Regions from separate parts of the Pseudoflavonifractor sp. genome, predicted to be linked through region 1. Evidence: riboswitches for the same ligand, from Rfam matches in the RefSeq annotation. Region 1 holds a riboswitch; each other region holds the start of a gene.
What was found. A riboswitch is a leader RNA that binds a small molecule or an ion and turns the genes downstream of it on or off. The one in region 1 is predicted to bind cyclic di-GMP.
Positions count from the first base shown of each region.

Region 2: linked by a shared signal. The riboswitch ahead of ACOX7T_RS08345 (VWA domain-containing protein) and the one ahead of ACOX7T_RS07435 (SpaA isopeptide-forming pilin-related protein) in region 1 are both predicted to bind cyclic di-GMP.
Region 3: linked by a shared signal. The riboswitch ahead of ACOX7T_RS04535 (leucine-rich repeat protein) and the one ahead of ACOX7T_RS07435 (SpaA isopeptide-forming pilin-related protein) in region 1 are both predicted to bind cyclic di-GMP.

Region 1 is NZ_JBMNPX010000006.1:27,405-34,882, forward strand. Features, by position in the region: gene ACOX7T_RS07405 (KAP family P-loop NTPase fold protein) at 1-152, shown strand, start outside; gene ACOX7T_RS07410 (ECF transporter S component) at 204-785, opposite strand; gene ACOX7T_RS07415 (PLP-dependent aminotransferase family protein) at 902-2,293, shown strand; gene ACOX7T_RS07420 (hypothetical protein) at 2,366-2,779, shown strand; gene ACOX7T_RS07425 (cell wall hydrolase) at 2,805-3,239, shown strand; gene ACOX7T_RS07430 (hypothetical protein) at 3,257-3,799, shown strand; gene ACOX7T_RS07435 (SpaA isopeptide-forming pilin-related protein) at 3,895-6,291, opposite strand; cyclic di-GMP riboswitch class I at 6,330-6,418, opposite strand; gene ACOX7T_RS07440 (S-layer homology domain-containing protein) at 6,730-7,478, shown strand, end outside.
Region 2 is NZ_JBMNPX010000007.1:82,872-90,349, reverse strand. Features, by position in the region: gene ACOX7T_RS08355 (DUF4363 family protein) at 54-434, opposite strand; gene ACOX7T_RS08350 (DUF421 domain-containing protein) at 431-1,114, opposite strand; cyclic di-GMP riboswitch class I at 1,365-1,457, shown strand; gene ACOX7T_RS08345 (VWA domain-containing protein) at 1,493-5,074, shown strand; gene ACOX7T_RS08340 (metallophosphoesterase) at 5,263-6,051, shown strand; gene ACOX7T_RS08335 (carbamoyl phosphate synthase small subunit) at 6,362-7,453, shown strand; gene carB (carbamoyl-phosphate synthase large subunit) at 7,453-7,478, shown strand, end outside.
Region 3 is NZ_JBMNPX010000003.1:114,340-121,817, forward strand. Features, by position in the region: gene ACOX7T_RS04530 (VWA domain-containing protein) at 1-876, shown strand, start outside; cyclic di-GMP riboswitch class I at 1,087-1,175, shown strand; gene ACOX7T_RS04535 (leucine-rich repeat protein) at 1,223-4,360, shown strand; gene ACOX7T_RS04540 (MerR family transcriptional regulator) at 4,452-5,282, opposite strand; gene ACOX7T_RS04545 (MATE family efflux transporter) at 5,414-6,745, shown strand; gene ACOX7T_RS04550 (radical SAM protein) at 6,799-7,478, opposite strand, start outside.

The DNA of each region.
Region 1 (7,478 bases):
CCAAGGCCGGTGTGAATGTGGAGGTCAACAGCTCCAGCCACGCCAAAGTCGTTGACCTGCGGAAGATGATGACCGCTATGGGCTACGCCCCCGGCGAGCTGGAGCTGAAGGTCCGGCTGGCCCACCGGGTGGAGCAGCCGGTTTCCGGTTAAATACGCAAAAAGTGCTGTCCCGATACGGGACAGCACTTTTTCTTTTCCGAATTATCCCCGGGCAGTGCCCACGCTGTGCCGGGCCTTCATCACGGCGGCGGCCAGAGCCGGAGCGCACACAATGGCGACAACGGCGTTGAAGGTGGTGGCGGGCAGCTTGGGCACCAGGGCCGCCAGGGCGGGGCCCACCTGAAGGCCGCCCAGCAGCAGGCCGTCCCAGGCAAAGCCCTTGAACAGGTACAGCGCCGCGTACACCACCGCACCGGTCACCGTGCCCGCCAGGTTCCAACCGTACTTCTCCCCGCGGCGGTGGCCGCTCCAGGCGATAAGGCCCACCGCCAGACCGTAGGCCCCCTTGGTGAGGAAGGTAATCCAGCACTCGGAGATGTACAGCGGGTTGGTCATATCATAGATGGCAGAGCCGATTCCCGCCGCCAGGCCGCCTCCCACCGGGCCCAGGAAAATGCCCGACAGGGCGCACATGATATTGCCCAGGTGGAAGGACGTGGTGCCCACGTTCACGGGCAGGGTGATCCGCAGGGCGGAGCCCACCGCCACCAGTGCGGCCATCAGGCCTGCCATAATGGCAAACATCAGCTTTTCGTCCCTTGTGTTTCTGGAATTGAGAATCATAACGCTTCCCTCCTGAGATTGACTTCTGTTCTCTTGTGCTGTATTATACACGCAACTGGTATCTTTAAAATATCCAGTTTTATTATTTTTTATCAGGTCAGTTTGGAGGCGATGGTATGTCCACATTCTTCTTCGTGCCGGAGGAGGGCGCGCTCCCCCTCTACGAGCAGATCTACCGCCGCATGGTGGAGGAGATCCGCACCGGTCGCCTGGCCGCCGGAGAGCGGGCCCCCTCCAAGCGGCAGCTGTGCGCCCAGTTGGGGGTGAGCCTGTCCACGGTGGAGACCGCCTACGGCATGCTGGTGGCCGAGGGATACCTGCAATCCCAGCCCCGGAGCGGGTACCGGGTGTGCTCTCTGCTGCCTCTGGACGCCCCGGCGGCCTCTGTCACTCAGTCTTCTACCCCTGCGCCCCCTCCGGCGGCGCCCGCCCTCAGCGACGTGTTTTCCACCGCTGCCGTTGACACCCACATCTTTCCCTCCTCGGTTTGGGCCAGCCTGACCCGTGAGGCCCTGAAGGACCCGGAGCTGCTCCAGCGAGGAGACCCCCAGGGAGATTTGCCCCTGCGAGAGGCCCTGTGCGACTTTCTCCAGTCCTGCCGGGGCGTGCGGTGCCGCAGCGAACAGGTTGTGGTGGGCGCGGGCATGGAATACCTGCTCAGCGTGCTCTTCCAGCTCTTTGACCCGGCTGTCGCCGTGGCCCTGGAGGACCCGGGGTATAACGCTGCCTACCGCACCCTGGAGAATCTGGGCCGCTCCGCCGTCCCCGTTCCGGTGGACAGGCAGGGCATGGTGCCCGATGCACTGGCGGAGTCCGGAGCAGGGGTGGCCTACGTGACCCCTTCCCACCAGTTCCCCACCGGCGCAGCCATGCCCGCCGGACGGCGGACCGAGCTGCTCCGCTGGGCCTACGCCGCCCCCCATCGCTATCTCATTGAGGACGACTACGACAGCGAATTCCGCTACGCCTCCCGGCCCATCCCCGCCATGCAGGGCATGGATACCGGCGGCCGGGTGGTGTACACCGGCACCTTCAGCCGCACTCTGGCCCCCTCCATCCGCGCCGCCTACCTCATCCTGCCCGAGGCACTGCTGGACGTGTACAAGGCCCGTTTTGCCCACGGCGCGTCCACAGTGTCCCGGTTTGAGCAGCAGGTGCTCTGCCGCTTCCTGTCCTCCGGGCAGTACGGGCGGCATCTGCGCCGGGCAGGCAGCCTGTACCGTGCCCGGTGCGCCGCCCTCACCGCCGCACTGAAGGAGGCCTTCCCCCAGGGCAGGGTGTCGGGTGCGGGCGCGGGGCTCCACCTGCTACTCACCCTGCCGGGCCGGGATGAGAACGACCTGGCCGCCCGGGCGGCGGCGGCGGGCTACCGGGTGCGCACCTTGGGGGAGTACTGCCGGGGCACCTCCCCCCTGCCCGGCTCCCTGGTGCTGGGCTTTGCCGGACTGGACGTGGCCGACGCTCCAAAGGCTGCGGCTGAACTGGCCCGTGCCTTCGGCGGCATGTGACATTTCCGCTCGACTGCGCATAGGATACTGCGGAGGCGGGCGGAGCCTGCCGGATGAGAGGAGGTCGGGTCGATGGAAGAGACGGACAGAGCGAAGCTGGAGCGGCAGCGCTCAGACGCCGACGGGGCGGTGGTCTTTCTGCTGGTGCTGCTCTGTTCCCTGCTGTTCTCCCTCAGCGCCTCCCTCACCCAGCGGTGCCAGCTCCGCCTGGCCCTGGCGGGCAGGACGGAGGAGGCGGCGGCTGTGCCGTCGGTGCTGCCGGTGCGGCGGTGGGCCAGTGTGCTGGCCGTGGGTTCTCTGGGCTTTTTCCTGTGTCTGGCCATTCAGGCATGGCGGGACCTGACCCCGGAGACCAGCTGCGCCGGGCGGCAGTCGGCCGGGCGCAACCTGTGGGCCTCCATTCTGGTGCTGGCCGCCGCGGTGGTACGGCTGGACGACCTGGATTCCTCCGCCGCTCCGTCCGCCTCCCACACCCTTGCAGGCTGACCGGCCCTGTCAGGAGGAACATTCAATGGCATATTCAGACCTGGAGCTGCTGGCCCGCATTGTGAAATGCGAGGCGGGCGGCGAAGGACTCAACGGCATGCGGGCGGTGGCCTCGGTGGTGATGAACCGGGTCAACATTACATACGGCGAGTACGGGCGGCTGCACACCGTCCGGGAGGTGGTCTTTCAGCCCCGGCAGTTCGTCTGCGCCATGGAGACCGTGGGCGGCGAGTACAACGCCCAGAACCTCTACAACATGTCCCTGGAGCAGGTCCACTGGGACGTGGCGGAGTGGGCCATGGCCGGCAACCGCCTGACCAACCTGGGCTTTGCCCTGTGGTTTTTCAACCCGTACAGCCCCGAGTGCCGTCCCTTCTTCCCCTCCCAGGTGGGAGAATTTGCGATCCGCATTGGCGACCACTGCTTCTACAACCCCACCGACGCCTACGCGGACACCTAAATCTGGAGGTCTATCCTATGGCACAGTATTATCCCGGCGCCGCCGGAGGCGGGGCCATGAACAATACCGACAACAGCGGCTCTCTTGTGGTGCCGCCGGAGGAGAATTTCGACACCCCCGCCATGCAGGGCTCGCTCCAGCAGTTCCTGGCAGACAATCTGGGTGAGTATGTGGTGGTGGAATTTCTCATCGGCACCAACGCCATCACCCGGAAGCAGGGTGTGCTCTACGCCGTGGGCCGCAGTGTACTCACCCTGTATGAGGAGACCAGCCAGACCTTTGTGGTCTGTGACATGTTCTCGGTGAAATTTGTCACCTTCTACCTTCCCGGCCAGCGGCCCTACCGTGTGCCGGCCACCAGCTTCGCGCCCGGCAGCATGTACACCCCCAGCCCGACTCCCATGCCCGGTACACAGGTCCCCGGAATGCCTGCCATGCCTGGTATGGGCTGGACCGCCCAGGCCGACCCCACCATCATGACCAACAGTGGGACTGCCATGGGCAGCGCCGCCTGTCCCGGCGGTTTCTGCGGCGGGTATGGCGTACCCATGTCAGGCTGAGGCGATTTCTCTCGCCCTTTAGCACAAAAATGCCGCACACCTCTCGGTGCGCGGCATTTTTTCTGCTGTGTTTTCTGTAGATATACGGTCTCTGCTTATCCGCGGGCCTTCTTCAGCCACAGGACAGCAGCAGCGCCGGCGGTGGTCACAGACAGGGCCAGCAGCAGCATGCCGATGGTGCTCATGGTGCTGTCCGCCATGGTGCCGGTCTGGGGCAGGTTGCCGGTGGGCGTCTCGCCGTCGTCAATGTCCACCTCGCCGCCCTCGTCAGGCAGGTCAGTGGTGGGAGTGTCGCCGTCATCAATGTCGGTCTCGCCGGGGTCCTCAGGCAGGTCGGTAGTGGGGGTGTCGCCGTCGTCGATGTCGGTCTCCTCAGCCACATAGTACACGTTGATGACTTTGTTGCTGTTGAGAATGCCGCTCAGAGCATCGCCGCTGGTGCTGTCGTAGGTGTAGCCGTCGATGGCGATGGCGTCGTACTCGCTCACATCGTACCGGCTGCCCTCAATCCGGCTGGGGCTGACATAGCTGGAGGCAATCTTCTCACCGGTGTCCTTGTCATAGTAGTTGACGGTGACGGTGTAGTAGTCATAGCTGGGGCCGGGGATGTACTGTCTCGTATTGGTGACGTTCACTGTCTCGGCAGTCTCGTCCACCACAATTTCCAGATCCGCGCTCAGGCCGTCATAGCCGGAGGGGGCGGAAACCTCGGTGAGGTAGTAGGTGCCAAAGAGCAGGTTCACATTGAAGGAGCCGCCCTCAAACACCTTGGCGGCGGTCTCGTCCGCCTGCCAGGACACAACGCCCTCGGTTTCAGTGTAGTACAGCTTATTCTCTCCGTCCAGCTTGTACAGCTTGAACTGAGCGCCGTCCAGCGCGTTTCCGCTCTCGTCCACCTTGTTGACGGTCACGTCGCTGTCGATCTGCTCCAGCTCCAGAGCCATGTAGAAAGACATCTCATAGTTCATATAGCCGTTGCCGATACCAGGTCCGTCCCAGGCCATCTTACAGAGGAAGCTGTTTTCATCCTCCGAAAGAGCGCCGCTCAGATAGCTGTTTGCCTGATTATAGAGTGCCGTGTCTGTTGTGTAATCACCGATGCCGCGGTTTCGAGTGAAACTTGTATTTTTGTTAGGATCGAGCTGCTCTACCTCCTCGCCAAAAGCGAAAGACCAGTAGTCCTGATAAAAGACATTGTAACTCCGGGCCGCAAGCTCGGGTTCAGGCCACTTGAGCTGGATGTCATAGGTACCGTCTCCATTGTCCTTCTGATAGACATAGGGGACCAACTCAGGATGTGCCGTCTTGAGAGAAGCAAGTTTTTCCTCAGTTACAGTAAAAATTCCATTTACGCCGGCAGTCGCCATCTGGTCAGGGGTAATCCCCTGGTCATCTACATATCTGGTCAATGCGTCATCGCCGGTATATCCCTTCTGCTCCAGATAATCGTAGATGTTAAAGAGCATATCTACTGTTACCTTGGCACTGCCCGATACACCAAACAGTCCACTATACATTGCTCTTGGAGAGAGACAGATTGCCGAAACAAACTGCTCAGGAATTAACTGTCCATCATAGCCAAGCACGTTGCTCTGAGTATAATCATGAGCATTTGCAGTGGCAAGAACAAAACTATCTTCCTTATACTGGTAGGTATGGCCCGACTCGTTCACAATTTTGATCTCAAAAATATTTGAATCACCGGGCAGAACGGGATAGCTGGAATACCCATAATCCGCCGCATAGGAGTTTAGGGTATCTAACATCATGTCGCTCAGGTCAAATACCACATTGCCAACTGCGCTGTCCTTAATCGTAATGACCAGTTCAAAGACTCCGTCCGCTTCATTAAATGATCCCTGATACTCAACCCCGGCGGAAGTGTCCTGGTAGTTAACTGTGCAGGTCTCCTCGGGGATTTCGGGGACCGCAGGCTCCTCGCCGCCCTCCTCCAGCGCGGCCAGCGCCTCTTCGGCGGCGGTCAGGACGGCATAGTTGGACACGTCGGCCTTCAGGCTTTCATCCAGCTCATCATAGGCAGTGCGGGCGACGGCAATGGTCTCAGCGTCCTCAAGCGTCACAGCCTCGGGCTCGGGCAGAGCGGCGATCAGGGCCTCCACGGTCTCCACCGCGCAGGGCTGACCTGCTACCTCCTCAACATAGCCGCAAGTAGCAGTATCATGGACATGGCCGCAGGGCTTACCCTCCTCGGCAGGCTGGTATGCGCAGTCCTCCGCATGGTCAACGACACCATCACCGTCGGTATCAGTGCACTCCATGTCGCAGGGGACTCCTTCTTTTGCTTCCACATAGCCGCAGGCGCCGTCATGGACATGGCCGCATTCGTGGCCCTCCACCGCCGCTACATAGCCGCAGGCGTCGCTGTGTACATGGTTTCCCTCCACCGCCATGGCAGCGGTGCCCATGGTGCCGAAGCAGAGGCTCAGAGCCATCAGAATTGCAACGGCGCGTTTCGTCTTCTTTGCCAGCATCTTTCATTCTCCTTTCAATGATGGGGCAAGATGAAATCTGCGGCAACCGGACGGGCATGGCGGCCTGTGCCGCTTTAGCCTCCTGGCTTTGCGTCCCGGCCTTTCGGCCGGTTTGCCCTTTCGTCACCGGCTTGAGCTCCCCTCCGTCACCAATTCCCTTTTTGTCCCTTGCAGGGACAAAAAAACACGGTACCGTGTTTTGCTCTTCCGATTGTGAGACTACTATACCATACGTCGGTTACATTTCGGTTACATATTGAAATTTCATTTCTTTTTTTCACACCAATATTTTTCGTTCTGACAGCGTGCCCTCCATCCTCTGTACTTGACATACATATATCATATATGTATAATTTTTACATATTCTTCGCTGCCAAGCGACATATCTCCCAAAAGCCCCTGCATATCAGAGATTAAGATACAAAGGAGCGATGGTGCATGAAACGAACCTTCTGCGCGTCCCTGCTGGCTCTGGCAGTCCTTCTCACCCTGATTCCTGCCGCCTCCGCCGCCAGCCTTGGCAACTTTGAGAAAGTAAATTCCTATACCTCCGGGCAGTTTACCGACGTGGCGGCAGGCGTATGGTATGAGGAGAGCGTCCGCACCACCTACGAGCTGGACCTGTTCAAGGGCAGCTCCGCCACCACTTTCAGTCCCGCGGGAAACATCAGCATTGCGGAGACCCTGGCTCTGGCCTGCCGCCTCCACAGCATCTACCATAACGGCACGGCCCTGTCTGGCCAGAGTTCCCCCTGGTACCAGGTCTATGTGGACTACGCCCTCTCCAACGGCATCATTCAGGCCGGACAGTACAGCCGGTACGACGCCATTGCCACCCGTGCTCAGTTCGCCTCCATCCTGGCCGCCTCCCTGGACAGCTCGGCTCTGAGCGCCATCAATTCCATCGCCTCCGGCGCCATCCCCGATGTTCCCGCTTCCGCCAGCTACGCCGACAGCGTCTACCTCCTTTATAATGCCGGTATCCTCACCGGCCGGGACGCCCAGGGCAGCTTCTCCCCCCAGGCCACCATCCAGCGCTGTGAGGCCGCCGCCATCGTGGCCCGCATGGCGGTGCCCAGCCTGCGCCAGACCTTTACCCTCAAGCCCTCCTCCGGCAGAGTGCTGGTGGCCCAGCCTCTGGAGCAGGATCCCCTGAACCAGGCCGTCACGGCGGACAGCGTGGTTAT
Region 2 (7,478 bases), on a different contig from region 1:
TATCCTTTCTCTGTGGAAGGATACCGGCCTCTGATTATATGATACATATCATGCTAGAGAATGTTTTTCAGCGAGAGCTGCTCTGCCTCATAGAGAAGTCTGATTTGGGTGATAAGGCGGGCATTTGCAGCGGAGTACTCACCGCTCTCCTCGCAGGTGATAAATTCCCCTACCTCCTGAAATCCGCTGTTGATATCATCGGTATCCGCATGCCGGAGGAGCACATGAAGGTACAGCGTGTGGGATTCCCAGTCCCGGAAGGCTTCTTCCGTGAGCCGGGCAGCCTCATCCCAGTTGCCGGCCTCGGCCCAGGCCTCCGCCTGGGTGAGCTGGTCGGCGAGGGAAGCGGTGAGACGGTCCAGATAACCGGCATTGTACAGCGTGGCGGCGAAAAGGGCGGCCAGAATACCACATGCAATCCAAAGCCGTTTCATTTGGCAGTCACATCCTTTGCCGCCAGATAGATTTGATTCTGCCCGTCCACAGTGAGCAGAAATACATCTCCGGCGGAGGTTATCTTGTGGGCAGCCAGCTGCCGATCCAACCAGGTGCGGTTAAGCCCTCTGGCACGGAGATTGTGGTCCAGAATCCGTCCGTCATTGATGATGACCAGCGGCAGCCCTGGCTCCGCTGTCTGTATGCCCATTTGACTGGCTGTTACAGGCAGCTCACCGGCCCGGGGCAGAACGGAAATTTGCCCGTTTGTCTCCAGAATGGCGTATTTAACCGTATTGATGTCGGAGACACCCTTCATTCGCAGTTCTTCCATCAATTCATCCACAGTGAAGCGGTTCTTTTTCATTTCCTTTTGCAGAATTTTTCCGTCCTCCACAATGATGCTGGGCCTTCCACAGATGATGGCCCGAAAACGCACACTGCGCATGGTGAGCACTGAGATGATCATAGTAATACACAGCAGCGTCAGAATAGGGATAATACCGGAGAGAAGAGGGATACCGAAGTCCTGCATGGGTACAGCGGCCAGGTCTGCGATGATAAGGGCCAGCACCAGCTCTGATGGCTCCAGTTCACCCACCTGCCGTTTGCCCATCAGCCGCACTCCGGCGATAATCAGCAGATAGAGAATGATGGTGCGCAGAAAGGCAATGACCATGAGAAAACCTCCCAAAGACAGCTCGATTAAAGTCAGTATCACCGCCCGGCGGCATAATATGCAGGGAAAAGAAACGGTAACGAAAAATAAGAAAATAAAAGAAAAAATTTCCAAAACTTTTTTTAAAATGTGACCAAAATGTAACTCTTGTATGGTATAGTGGGTTCACAGACGGAAGAGAAAAGTAAGGTACCGTGTTTTTTGTTCCTGAAAGGGACGAAAAGGTACTGAAAATGAAGGAATTCTTCCGGTAACGAAAGGGCAAACCGGCCGAAAGACCGGGACGCAAAGTCAGGAGGCTAAAGCGGCGCGCCCTGTCCGCCATGCCCGTCCGACTGCCGCATTTTCAACCTCAAGGATTGAAAGGGGAATTGAAACATGTTGGCAAAGAAGTGTAAGAAATTGGTGGCGATGCTGCTGACGCTGAGCCTGGTGCTGGGATTGCTGGGCACTGCCGCTCTGGCAAACGGCACAGAGTCCTCCGGCGGAAACCCGGGTCCGGTGACGGAGCAAGGGGTCACGGTGGACAAGACCGCCACACCGCTGGATGAAAACGACAAGACGACCGTCTCCCTGTCTGTGGGCGCGACAGAGGAGAAGGAAAATGTGGCAGTCATGTTCCTGCTGGATAAATCCACCAGCCAGGGCATGCGGGACGAGGCTGCCGCCATGCTGGACGAACTGAAGACCAAAACCAATACCAACATTCTCTATAATGTGGTGATCTTCTCCGGCACGGCGACGGCAACCGGATGGAAGGACATTCAGAATGACGCAGACTTGGAGGACACCAAGGCCAACTTTGTCAACGCTGCAACCACCAGCGGCACCAATATGACCGCCGGTATCCAGAAAGCCCAGTCTGAGCTGACTACCCTTCCTGCGGAGTATGACACCACGTATCTGGTCACCCTCAGCGACGGTATCACCTATGTCTGGGACGAGGACGGTCAGACCTACTGTGTGGCGGTTGCCGGACTCAATGCCAAGGGGGACGCAGTAGAGGGCAGCATCCAGACCGGACCGGACACCTGGACGATGCTTCACCCTGTGGACCTGTATCCTCATACAGATAACAGCGCCCGCACGACGGTGGAAAGCCTCTACGGGAGCTTTAGCGCTTTTCTGACGGATGTGGCGTCCAGAATGGAGGCCACCAGACAGGACGGATATGTAAAGGCATATGGTGCGGACGGATCCTACGATAAGACCTCCTATGTCACTACCTACATCTATCAGGGTTGGGAGGAACAACAGGCTGTGGCTGAGGATACCTACGCCTGTGGTCCGGAGTTTGCCCTGTACTATGCCGCCACTGGTTATACCACGCTGGCCGCTCAGTTTGACAAGAGCTTTGCCTATGCCGTGCCCGAACTGGACGGCAACGGCGCGGACAATACCTCCAACTGGGAGAACTACCCCTGGGGCCAAGAGCTGATGAACTACTGCCAGTCCCAGAGCACCAATTCCGGTGAGGGCAGCATCTCTAATGCCAATGCGAAAGAGATTTTTTCCGGGATTAAGGACGCGATTCTGTATACCATCCAGAGCGGCTCTGTGACCGATATCATTGGGGACGATTTTGACCTGAGCGGTCTGGACACTGTTAAGCTGACCGTGGGCGGCACTGAGCTGACCGGAACGGCAGATGCGGAGAATGAGAACCTGATCAACTTCGGCACAGCCGATAAGCAGGGCGTCTATCCCTACACTGTGGAGTACAAGCCTGCCACTGATACGGAGAAGGAACAGCTGGTGTGGACCATCAACGTCCCCGTGGAGAGTGCCGCGGGCGTGAAGCTCTCCTACGGCCTGACGCTGGTCAATAAGGCCGAGGAGCCGGGCGACTATACTGTGCCCACCAATGAGAGCGCTGTTCTGAACTACACCTCTACGGAAGGCGGCAGCGGCACCGTGGCTTTCCCTGTGCCCCAGCTGACCTATACCATAGAGGATGAGGGTGGAAATCCTGATCCCGATCCTCCCGCTCCTGACTGGGAGGTCTCCAAGTCCAAGACGGCCACCAACCTGAACTCCAGTTATGAATCCCAGATTACCCTGTCCCTGCCTGCGGCAGGCTACGCTCCCAAGATGGATGTGGTATTTGTTGCGGATGGTACATCATTCGGTCGGTGGAATACATATAAGAATAATATAAAAAGCGTTTTGGAACAGTTGAAGCAAAAGGAAAATCTTGATATTTGTGTGGGACTGGTCACTTTTGGAAATACAGCAAGCGACACAGTTCCGCTGAAAACATTGGAGGAATTTAACCTCCCCGGTTTCATCTTTGCTAGTTCTGGAACCAATATTCAGGCCGGTGTACGGGCTGGCAGAGAGATGCTGGCTTCCGGGCGTGATGACGCAGAGAAGTATCTCATTCTGCTGACAGACGGCGGTGCCTTCTACTGGCTGGATGAAGATGGCGCTTCTGTGACGAAGCCGTATAAAAGTGGACGGTTCTTCGACAGCACTGCCCAGGAAGACTCCCATATGTATAATAATAATCTGACTGGGATGTACAGCATAGCGTCTGGAAGCTTTGCTGCTTTCCGGGAGCAGTACGGAACGCAGGTGGAGGCCTTTAACAAGTCCGCTACTGTATGCACAAAGGGCACAAAAGAGGACGGAATGGGCGACGCATACATTTACAGCACCTCGGACTGGAGCAACAAGGAGGTCTATCCCTTCACCAACATGGAGCAGGGCACCTATAATGCCTCTCAGGAGATGGTGGAGGCTGCGGCGGATGGTGTGCATTTAATTACAGTCGGTGCCTATGACTATTATCCGGATCAAGCAGCGGTACACACGGTTTCCAATCTCTTCCTGGATTGGACGGGTGAGGTTGGCGATCTGTATAAGGTCAATACGGGAGACGCTGATGACTCCATGGAAAAAGCGTTTGCCGGAGTTCAGGACAGCCTGATCCAGCTGGTGGATGCCGGGTCCAAGGTAGTGGACGTTATTGGCTACGGCGACGACTACAATTTCGACTTTGTCAACAGCATCGACAAGCTGACCCTCACCGAGGGCGGAGTTGCTCTGGATAAGGTCAAGATTGACGACACCACCTACGGCTTCGGCCCGATTGAGGAGAACGGAACCACCACCTATCGCTATGTCCTGCACTACTATGCTGACGGGGCCACCGACGAACAGACCAGCGGCAACGGACAGGTGGAGGACGAGTACATCGTGTGGGAGATCAACGTGCCTGTGACCAAGGATGCCACTGTCCAGCTCACCTACTCCGTAAAGCTGACCAACCCCAAGACTGCTGCTGGTACCTACGGCCAGTATGACGCTGACGGCAGCAAGGGCTACGACGGCCTGTACACCAACAACAGCGCGGTGCTCTATCCCGTGGACTCTCTGGGCAATGTGGGCGAGGCGGAAGAATTCGGCAAGCCCACCGTGTCCTACACCGTCAGCGGCGGTGGCGGCGGCTCCAGCTATGACTATTACACTGTCACGGTCAACTATCTGGACAAGGAGACCGGTGACAAGATTGCTGAGAGCTATAAGACGCCCAGCCGCATTGAGGGCAGCCGCTATGATGTCACCGAGTATGACGCCATTGCCATTGACGGCTACACCTACGACAGCACCAGCGGCGACGCGCTGAGCGGTGTCCTCAACAGCAATAAAGTCATCAATGTGTACTATGTGGCCGAAGAGACCGACATTGATGACGGCCAGACCCCCGGCGGCGGCGATCCGGATATCCCCACCGACCCCACGGATCCCACTGACCCGACCGATCCGACTGATCCCACTGATCCTACCGATCCCGGTGAGGAAGTGGATATCGGCGACGGCGAGACGCCCACCGGCAACCTGCCCCAGACCGGCACCACCGTCAACCCGCTGTATGTGGCGGGCATGCTGATGCTGGCTCTGTCCATGGCTTCCGCCGGTACTGCGGGCATTATCCTGCTCAAGCGTAAGGAGAACTAACCGCAGAGAGCGCCGGAACAAATCCAAACAGCAGACGGGAGCGCCTGAGTTCAGGCGCTCCCGTTTTTTATTCCAGGTTGACGGGCAGAGGAGAAGCACATAAAATAGGGGACAAATACACCGGGGAGGTGCTTCCCATTACAAAGAGAAAAAAGAGACTGATCTGCGCCGGAGCAGCAGCGGCTGTTGTGGTAGGGTTGGCGGCGGGACTGGACAGCCGGCTGACGGTGCCCCATTATCAGATAGAGAGTGAAAAGCTCAGCGGAGGCGTGCGGGTGGCCCTGATCACCGATCTCCACTGCTGTGACTACGGCCAGGGCCAGCGGGAGCTGCTGGACGCAGTGGCGGCAGAGGAGCCCAATTTGGTGCTGCTGGGAGGCGACATTGTGGACGACGACCCCAGCCTGCCGGTGGAGAACGCCTACACGGTGGTGAAGGCGCTGGCGGAGCAGTACCCCACCTACTATGTCACCGGAAACCACGAGTTCTGGAGCGGCCAGGTGGAGGAGATCAAGGAAACTATGGCGTCCTGCGGAGCGGTTGTGCTGGCGGGAGCCTGGGAGGACGTGACGATTAACGGCCAGAACCTGCGCATCTGCGGCGTGGACGACCCGGCGGTGGGGACGGTGGAGTGGAAAACACAGATGACCCGGGTGGGTGAGGCGGCGGACGGGAGCCGGTTCACCATCCTGGTGACCCACCGGCCCGAGCGGGTGGAGACATACATACAGTATGGGTTCGACCTGACGGTGGCAGGCCACGCCCACGGCGGCCAGTGGCGGCTGCCCGGACTCATCAACGGCCTGCTGGCCCCCAACCAGGGGCTGTTCCCCAAGTACGCCGGAGGAGTTTATGACCTGAACGGGCAGACCATGGTGGTCAGCCGGGGACTGGCCAGAGAGAGCACCCGGATTCCCCGGATCTTCAACCGGCCTGAGCTGGTGGTGCTGGAGCTGGGGCCGGAAGCGGGGATGTGAGCAAAAAGATTTTTTGCTTCATACAAAGAAATTGTATAAAAGAGGCCGGTTTCACAGCAAAAAAGCCAGATTATAGGCTATCTTTTGTATAAAATTACGATTTTCATTCATACTGAAAAAAGACAGTTGCCCAAAACCGGGCAAGTAGAGTACAATCAATGGGATAACAGGCTGTCAGAGCGCCCACCGGCCCCAGTACCGGCGGACGGAGCAATGGAAAGGGAACCGAAACGGTTCCCTTTCGTGTAGCATTGAGGGATTTCCGCGCTCTGACGGCTGAACGATAGGAACGAAAGGCGTGATACAAGCGATGAAAGCGACCTTGATCCTGGCCAACGGCATGACCTTTACGGGCCGCAGCATCGGCTCCACCGCAGACCGTGTGTGCGAGATGGTGTTCAACACCTCCATGACGGGCTATCAGGAGATTCTGACCGATCCCTCTTACGCCGGACAGGGCATTGTGATGTCCTATCCCCTTATCGGCAATTACGGCGTGAACCACGAGGACAACGAGTCCTCCCGTCCCTGGGCGGAGGCCTTCATTGTCCGTCACCTCACCACCCGTGGCAGCAATTTCCGCTGTGAGGGCGGCCTGAACGAGTACCTGAAACAATATGATATCACCGGTATTGAGGGCGTGGACACCCGCGCGCTGACCAGAATACTCCGCAGCGAGGGGACCATGAACGGCATGATCACCTGTGCGGAGCATTTTTCTGTCCAGGATTGCCTGGAGAAGATCAAGGCCTACCGGGTGCAGGGCACCGTGGAGGCCGTGACCCGCAAGGCGCCCCAGGTGTATCCCGCCATGGGAGAGCAGCAGCTGCGGGTAGCCCTGATGGACTTCGGCGTGAAGGAGAACATGATCCGCTGCCTCCAGAAGCGTGGGTGCCAGGTCACCGTCTATCCCGCCCACACGCCCGCTGAGACCGTCCTCACCGGCGGCTTTGACGGCGTGATGCTGTCCAACGGCCCCGGCGACCCGGCGGACAACACCGCCATCATCGAAGAGGTGAAGAAGCTCTATCAGTCCGACCTGCCTCTGTTCGCCGTCTGCCTGGGCCACCAGCTGCTGGCGCTGGCCACCGGCGCCGAGACCCGGAAGATGCGCTTTGGCCACCGGGGCGGCAACCACCCGGTGAAGGACCTGGAGCACGGCCGGGCTTATATCACCAGCCAGAACCACGGCTACGTGGTCACCAAGGAGAGCGTGAACCCGGAGGTGGCCGAGATCTCCCATGTGAACGTGAACGAGGGCAGCGTGGAGGGCCTGAAGTACAAGCGGCCCAACTGCTTCACCGTCCAGTTCCACCCGGAGGCCTCCCCCGGACCCATGGATACCGAGTATCTGTTTGACAACTTTGTGGACATGATGAAGCAGAAGGGAGGGGCGCGGTAATGCCCAAGAATCCGAATATCAAGAA
Region 3 (7,478 bases), on a different contig from region 1:
GCGAAGACTGCCATCAGCGCTACCTCCTACGGCTTTGGCGGCACCGGCGACGACTACGACTTTGTGGTCACCTACTATGAAAATGGTCAGGACGGCAAGAGCGACGAGTGTTTCGTGTGGGACATCAACGTGCCCGTCACCAAGGACGCCCCCGTGGAGCTGACCTACTCCGTAAAGCTGGCCGAGCCCAAGACCGCCCCCGGTACCTACGGCCAGTATGATGCCGACGGCAGCAAGGGTTATGGCGGCCTGTACACCAACAACAGCGCCACGCTGTACCCCATTGACTCCAACGGTGTTCAGGGCTTCCCCGAGCGCTTTGCCAAGCCCACGGTGTCTTATACTGTGAGCGGCGGCGGCTCCAGCTACGATTACTACACCGTGACTGTGAACTATCTGGACAAGGACAGCGGTGAGAAGATTGCCACCAGCTACGTCAGCCCCAGCCGGATTGAGGGCAGCCGCTACGATGTGAGCGAGTACGACGCCATTGCCATCGACGGCTACACCTACGACAGCACCAGCGGCGACGCGCTGAGCGGCATTCTCAACAGCAACAAGGTCATCAACGTGTACTACGTGGCCGAGGAGACCGACATCGATGATGGCCAGACCCCCGGCGGCGGTGACCCTGACATCCCGACTGATCCCACTGATCCTACCGACCCCACCGATCCCACTGACCCGACCGATCCGACCGACCCCGGCGAGGAAGTGGACATCGGCGACGGCGAGACGCCCACCGGCAACCTGCCTCAGACCGGTACCACCAGCAACACCGTGGTTCTGCGTGCTATGAGCGGCGTGTTCCTGTGCCTGGCTGTGTTCTTCGGCGGCGTGACTGTGGTTCTGTTCCGCAAGGAGCGGGAGGACTAAGAGAAAAGTCCCGTTTATAAGACACAAGGTATAAAGGCAATGTTCCCCGCCTCCGGCATTTACCGGAGGCGGGGAATTTTTACGAAAAAATAGATACAGAAGAAAAAATGAAATTTGGAAATGTGACCGAAATGTAACCAATATATGGTACAGTAAAAAGCGAAAACAGGCATGCCTGTTTTTTGTCCGACCCAGTCGGACAAAAGGCTCTGATGAAAAAGGCAAACCGGCCGAAAGGCCGGGACGCAAAGCCAGGGGCTAAAGCGGACGCCACCCGCCACGCCAGTCCGGCCGCCGCAGATTTCATGCCCAGCTCCGCAAAGGAGCAGGAAAGGAGAAATGAAAGATGCTGGCAAGAAGATGTAAGAAGCTCACAGCCCTCTTCCTCACCCTGTGTATGGTGACAGGAATGCTGGGCACCGGCGCTGTGGCGCTGGAGGGCGACAGCGGCAGCGGCAAGTGGTGGTGGGACACCACCGGCGAGGCCCAGGAAGCCTACGAGGCCTACGAGGCCAGTATGGAAGCGGAACAGGCCGCCTATGACCAGTGGGACGCCGCCTACGACGCCCTGGACACCGCCAAGAAAGCGACGGAGGCCGCCAAGGCCGCCTATGACGCCGCCAAGGCGGAGCTGGACGCCATGGAGGAGACGGACGAGGGCTATGCCGCCAAGGCCGCCGAGGTGGCCGGCCTGGAGGCCGCCTGGGATACGGCGAAGTCCGCCGAAGAGACCGCCCGCACCGCCAACCAGGAAGCCTACGACGCGTATACCGCCCTTGTGACCCAGACCAACGGCCATTACAGCGACTACCTGGAGCTGGCTGAGGCCAACTACCCCTACACCGGCGTACTGGATGCGGAGAACAAGACCCTGACCATCGCGGTGTCCGGCGACATGCCCGAGGGGGCCGAGGCCGTGTTTGAGGGCTACTTCGTCATGCAGGACAGCGAGGGCAGCCGGGGCACCTACAGCAGCGTATACGCCTCCAATATCCAGGACAACGTGACCAAGGTGGTGCTGGGCGACGGCTTCACCGGCATTGCCGGCGTCACCTTCAGCAGCTGGCGCACGCTGACGGAAGTGGTGCTGCCCGAGAGCCTGACCTCCATCGGCGACAGCGCCTTCTCCAGCTGCACCGGCCTGGTCTCCATCGACCTGTCCAACGTCAAGACCATCGGAGCGAGTGCGTTCTACGGCGCCTTTGACGCCGCCGCCGACGTGGACATCGTCCTGGACGGCGCCGCCGTGGGCAACACCGCCTTCCGCAAGGCCAACATCGACACCCTGGTGGCCACCGACCTGACCGCCGTGGGCAACCAGGCCTTCATCCAGTGCCCCACCCTCACCGAGGTCACCTTCAGCGTGGCCGACGGCGCGGAGCTCTACGCCGAGGGTGCCTTCTTCTACCAGAACAAGGCCCTGACCAAGGCCACCGTCAGCGGCGAGTGCATGGAGAAGAACATCTTCCGTGAGTGCACCGCCCTGACCGACGTGACCCTGACGGGCATGACCGCCATCGGCCCCTACGCCTTCTATCAGGACACCGCCCTCAAGACCGTCACCCTGCCCGAGGGCGTGACCTCCATCGGCAACATGGCCTTCAAGGGCGCCGGCCTGGAGACCATCAACATCCCCGCCAGCCTGGACCGCATCGAGCAGGAGGCCTTCATGAACTGCGCCTCCCTCACCGGCGACTTTGACCTGACCGGCCTGTCCCTGGTGGGCTGGAACGCCTTCACCGGCTGCACCGGCGTCACCTCCGTCACCGTGTCCGACGGCGCCATTGTGGAGCACAGCAGCATCTTCAGCGGCGACAGCGGCGTGCTCCAGGGCTGGGAGGGCCGCATGCTGGCCATCCTGGACGGCAAGTTCCAGCTGGACGAGACCGTCATTGAGGCGGTGGAGCCCCAGGGCTGGACCTCCTCCAAGGTGGGCCGGAGCAACGACACCACCAGCTATGATGGCGGCACCCAGATCACCAAGGAGGCCCGCTGGGCCAGCGACACCGTGGCCGACGTCCTCCTCCAGGCCTACTACACCGACGAGGCCCAGATGGACTTCGTGTTCCTCATCGACACCTCCAACTCCATCACCCAGTCCGGCAGCGGCTACGACCTGAACGCCCGGCTGTACGACATGCAGTCCAAGCTCATGGACGTCAGCGAGGCCCTGCTCACCACCGACGGCTACGACTGCAAGGTGGCCTTCACCACCTTCGGCGCCACCAGCACCAGCTCCAGCGGCGGCTTCCTCAGCAGCATGGACGACGTGACCGCCTTTGTGGAGAACATCAACACCTACTATGAGAACACCAACTACATCCTGGGCCTGAACAACGCCAAGGCCCTGGTGGACAGCAACACCGGCCGCAACACCACCGTCATCTTCCTCTCCGACGGCCAGCCCAACACCGACGCCGACGGCGGAAAGGTGGAAAGCGTCAGCACCATCCTGCCCGCCATCACCGCCGCCGCCCAGGCCATCCAGAACAGCGGCGTGCAGATTTACGGCGTGCTCCAGTCCGTCACCGGCGAGGCCGCCGAGGCCGCCCGGGACGTCATGGCTCAGGTGTGCACCGAGAACATGGTCTTTACCTCCACCGACACCGAGAGCTTCAGCGCCGCGGTGAACAACGCCATCGGCGCGGCCTACACCACCTACACCCTGACCGACGTGGTCGGCGACGACTTTGACCTGGTGGACGGCAGCATCCGGACCTCCGCCGGCACCGCCGTCTATGACGAGGACACCCGCACCATCACCTGGACCATCACCGGCATGCCCTACACCGTCCACACCCTGACCTTCCAGGAGCAGCTCAAGCAGGTGGACGGCAGCTACCCCTACGGCACCTTTGACACCAACAAGGGCGACGCCGAGCTGAAGCTGGGCGACGACCCCGTCAACGGCGTGGAGACCCCCGAGCTGACCCGCACCACCACCCCCGTGGTCACCTACGACTACTACACCGTGACGGTGAACTATCTGGACAAGGCCACCGGCGAGAAGATTGCCGACAGCTACACCGCCCCCAGCCGGATTGAGGGCAGCCGGTACGACGTGAGTGAGTACGACGCCATCGCCATCGACGGCTACACCTACGACAGCACCGGCGGCGACCCCCTGACCGGCGTGCTCAACAGCAACAAGGTGGTCAACGTGTACTACACGGCCGACGAGACCGACATTGACGAGGGCGACACCCCCACCACCGACCTGCCCGACCTGCCCGACGAGGGCGGCGAGGACGTGGACATCGGCGAGGGCGACACCCCCACCACCGACCTGCCCGACCTGCCTGACGAGGGCGGCGAGGAAGTGGACATCGGCGAGGGCGGCGTGCCCACCGGCAACCTGCCCCAGACCGGTACCACCAGCAACACCGTGGTTCTGCGTGTTATGAGCGGCGTGTTCCTGTGCCTGGCCGTGTTCTTCGGCGGTGTGACTGTGGTTCTGATCCGCAAGGAGCGGGAGCAGGCCTGAGGCTTCCACCTGACCTCAAGACCGGATATCCGTAATACCGAAGCATAGAAAACGCCCCGCCTCTGAAGAAGAGGCGGGGCGTTTTTCTGCGTTAAGGCCTGTTTTTCGGGGCGGAGATGAGAATGGACATCTGGAGCACATAGTTGTCGTAACCGTCCACCGACAGCTCGTCCAGCAGGGCGTCCTCGTAGAAGGGGCCGGTGAGGGTCAGGCCCTGCTCCCGGGCGTGGGTGAGCATCCGGCGGTAGGTACACCATGCGGTGTCGTACCCGCCGGCGTGGCGGGCGGTGAGATAGCGCCCTGCGGGCCGGACGGTGACAGGCACCCCTCTGGGGCGGCGGTCCACCTGGGTGTAGAAGGCGCTGTACCCCTCGGTGCCCTCCTGTCCGGCCTGCTCCAGGCGCATGGTGGCCCCCACTGAATAGGGGCTGACAATATTCCTGGCCTCCCGGTACTGCATGTGGGCCACAAAGGCCAGATTCAGGCTCTCTCCCGGCTGGCGGGGTGTTGTGATGAACAGCATCTCGGGCTGCTCAACCACCCGGATGTCCTTCCGCTTCTCCGCCATGGCCGCCCGGGTCAGCTCCGCCTTGCGGCGGATGAGGGCCAGCATCTGCCGCAGGCGGCGGATTTTCCCCTCCAGCTGCTCCGCCTCCCCCTCCAGCAGGGCCACCAGCTCCTCCGGGCTGCGCCGGTCCAGGTAGGCCTTGATGTCCGCCAGGGGCATGTCCAGCTCCTTGAGGGTGGAGATGACGTAAAAGACCTCCATCTGGGGAAAGGTATAGTACCGGTAGCCGTTCTCTCCCTTGATGGCCGGGGAGAAGATACCCAGCTGGTCATAGTGGAACAGGGTGTGCTTGGTGGTGCCGCACAGGTGGGCAAAGTCGCCTGTGGTGAGATATCCCCGGGGTACCGCGGCCATGGTTGAGGCCTCCTTTCTGACAAAAACAGCCGCCCGAAGCGGACGGAAATTTCCTCCTTGACTATCGGGTTACCCGATAGTTTATAATATCTGACGCATCAAGATTTTGTCAAGAAAGGCCGGTGCCTCCCATGGAAAACCGTCTGGACAGGGATTTCAGCTTTTTCTCCCTGCTCCGTTTTGCGCTGCCCAGCGTGGTGATGATGATCTTCACCTCCCTCTACTCCATTGTAGACGGCATGTTTGTCTCCCGCTTTGTGGGCGAGGACGCCCTGGCGGCGCTGAATATTGTCTTCCCCGCCATGTGCCTGATGATGGCGGTGGGAATCATGCTGGCCACCGGCGGCAGCGCAATTGTGGCCCGGCGGATGGGCGCCGGAGAGGAGCAGTCCGCTCTGGAGGGCTTCTCTCTGCTGATTGCGGTGAGCGTGGCGGCGGGCATTGTGTTTGCACTGCTGGGCCTGGCGGCGGTGGAGCCCATCTGCCGCCTGCTGGGCGGCGAGGAGGAGTTGATGGCCTACTGCGTGCCCTATCTGCGGATCATCATGCTCTTCGGGCCCATGTACATGCTCCAGTTCATGTTCCAGAGCTTTTTCGTCACCGCCGGCCGGCCCGGGCTGGGCCTGGGCCTGACGGTGGCCGCCGGCGTGGCCAACATGGTGCTGGACTATGTGTTCATCGTGCCGTTGGACCTGGGAGTGGCGGGCGCCGCCCTGGCCACGGTCACCGGCTACTGTATCCCGGCGGTGGCGGGGGTGGTGTTCTTCGCTCTGCGGCGGCAGGGGCTCCGGTTCACCCGGCCCAGGTGGGACGGCCGGATGCTGGGCAACGCCTGCTTCAACGGCTCCTCCGAGATGGTGTCCAACCTGTCCAGCGCGGTGGTCACCCTGCTGTTCAACCTGACCATGCTGGAGCTGCTGGGCCCGCCCGGCGTGTCCGCCATCACCATTGTGCTCTACGCCCAGTTCCTCCTCACCGCCCTGTATATCGGCTTCTCCATCGGCGTGGCGCCGGTGTTCAGCTTTAACTACGGCGCCGACAACCGGCCCCGGCTCCGCTCCCTGTTCCGGTCCTGCATGCTCTTTGTGGGGGTGTCGTCGGCGGTGCTGCTTCTCGTATCTCTGTTTATCGCCGAAGGGGTGGTGGCCGTATTCTCCCCCAGGGGCTCTGAGGTGTACGGCCTGGCCGTCCACGGCTTCCGGCTCTTCGCCCCCATGATTCTCTTCTCCGGGGTGAATATTTTCGCCTCCGCCCTGTTCACCGCATTGTCCAACGGCCCGGTGTCCGCCCTACTCTCCTTCCTGCGGACCTTCGGCTTCCTGACCGCCGGTCTGCTCCTCCTCCCCAGGGTCCTGGGGGTGGACGGCGTGTGGCTGGCTGTGCCGGTGGCCGAGCTGCTGTCCTTTGCGGTGAGCCTGTGGTTTTTCCGCTGGGGCGGAAAGCGGTACGGCTACGCCGGATAAGCGCACAGACAACAAAAAATTCCCGCCGCGTATGCGGCGGGAATTTTTGCGTTTTACTGGCCGATGGTCTCTCTGGGGTCCTGGAGATTTTCCCGGGCCACCCGGTCCTCCTCGGACAGATAGCGGTCCGGGTGTTTGCTGGCCTGGCTGTCCTCCCAGATTTTCTTGGCAGCAGGGGCCCAGCAGGCGGCGTAGCTGTCGCACTTGGCGCACAGATGCTCGGCCGACTCAGGGGACTGGGGGTCGGTGGAGTGGGCGCCGGTGCGGGAGACCATCTCACGCAGCTTGTGGGGATTCTCCAGCATGGGGCAGGGCTGGAGCATGTTCTCGTTGAAGGGCTGGCCGTCGTGATAGGCCATGAACAGAGGGCCGCGGAGGGCGTCCAGCAGGGACTTTTCCCGGATGTTGGTGTCCGAGTAGTGGATGAACACGCAGGGGTCCACATCGCCGTTGGCGTTGATGTGGAGATAGCGGCGGCCGCCGGCGATACAGCCGCCCACAAACTCGGCGTCGTTCTGGAAGTCCATGGCGAACAGGGGCTTGCGGGTCCGGTAGTCCCGGATACGGCGGTACATCTCAGTACGCTGCTCGGGGGTGGGCAGCAGCTCGGGCACGGCGTCGTTGCCCACGGGCATGTAGTGGAAGTACCAGACAAACAGGGCGCCCAGGTCAATCATCTTGTCGTAGTAGGCCTCGCTGGTGATGGACTCGAAGTTGGCGCTGGTGTAGCAGC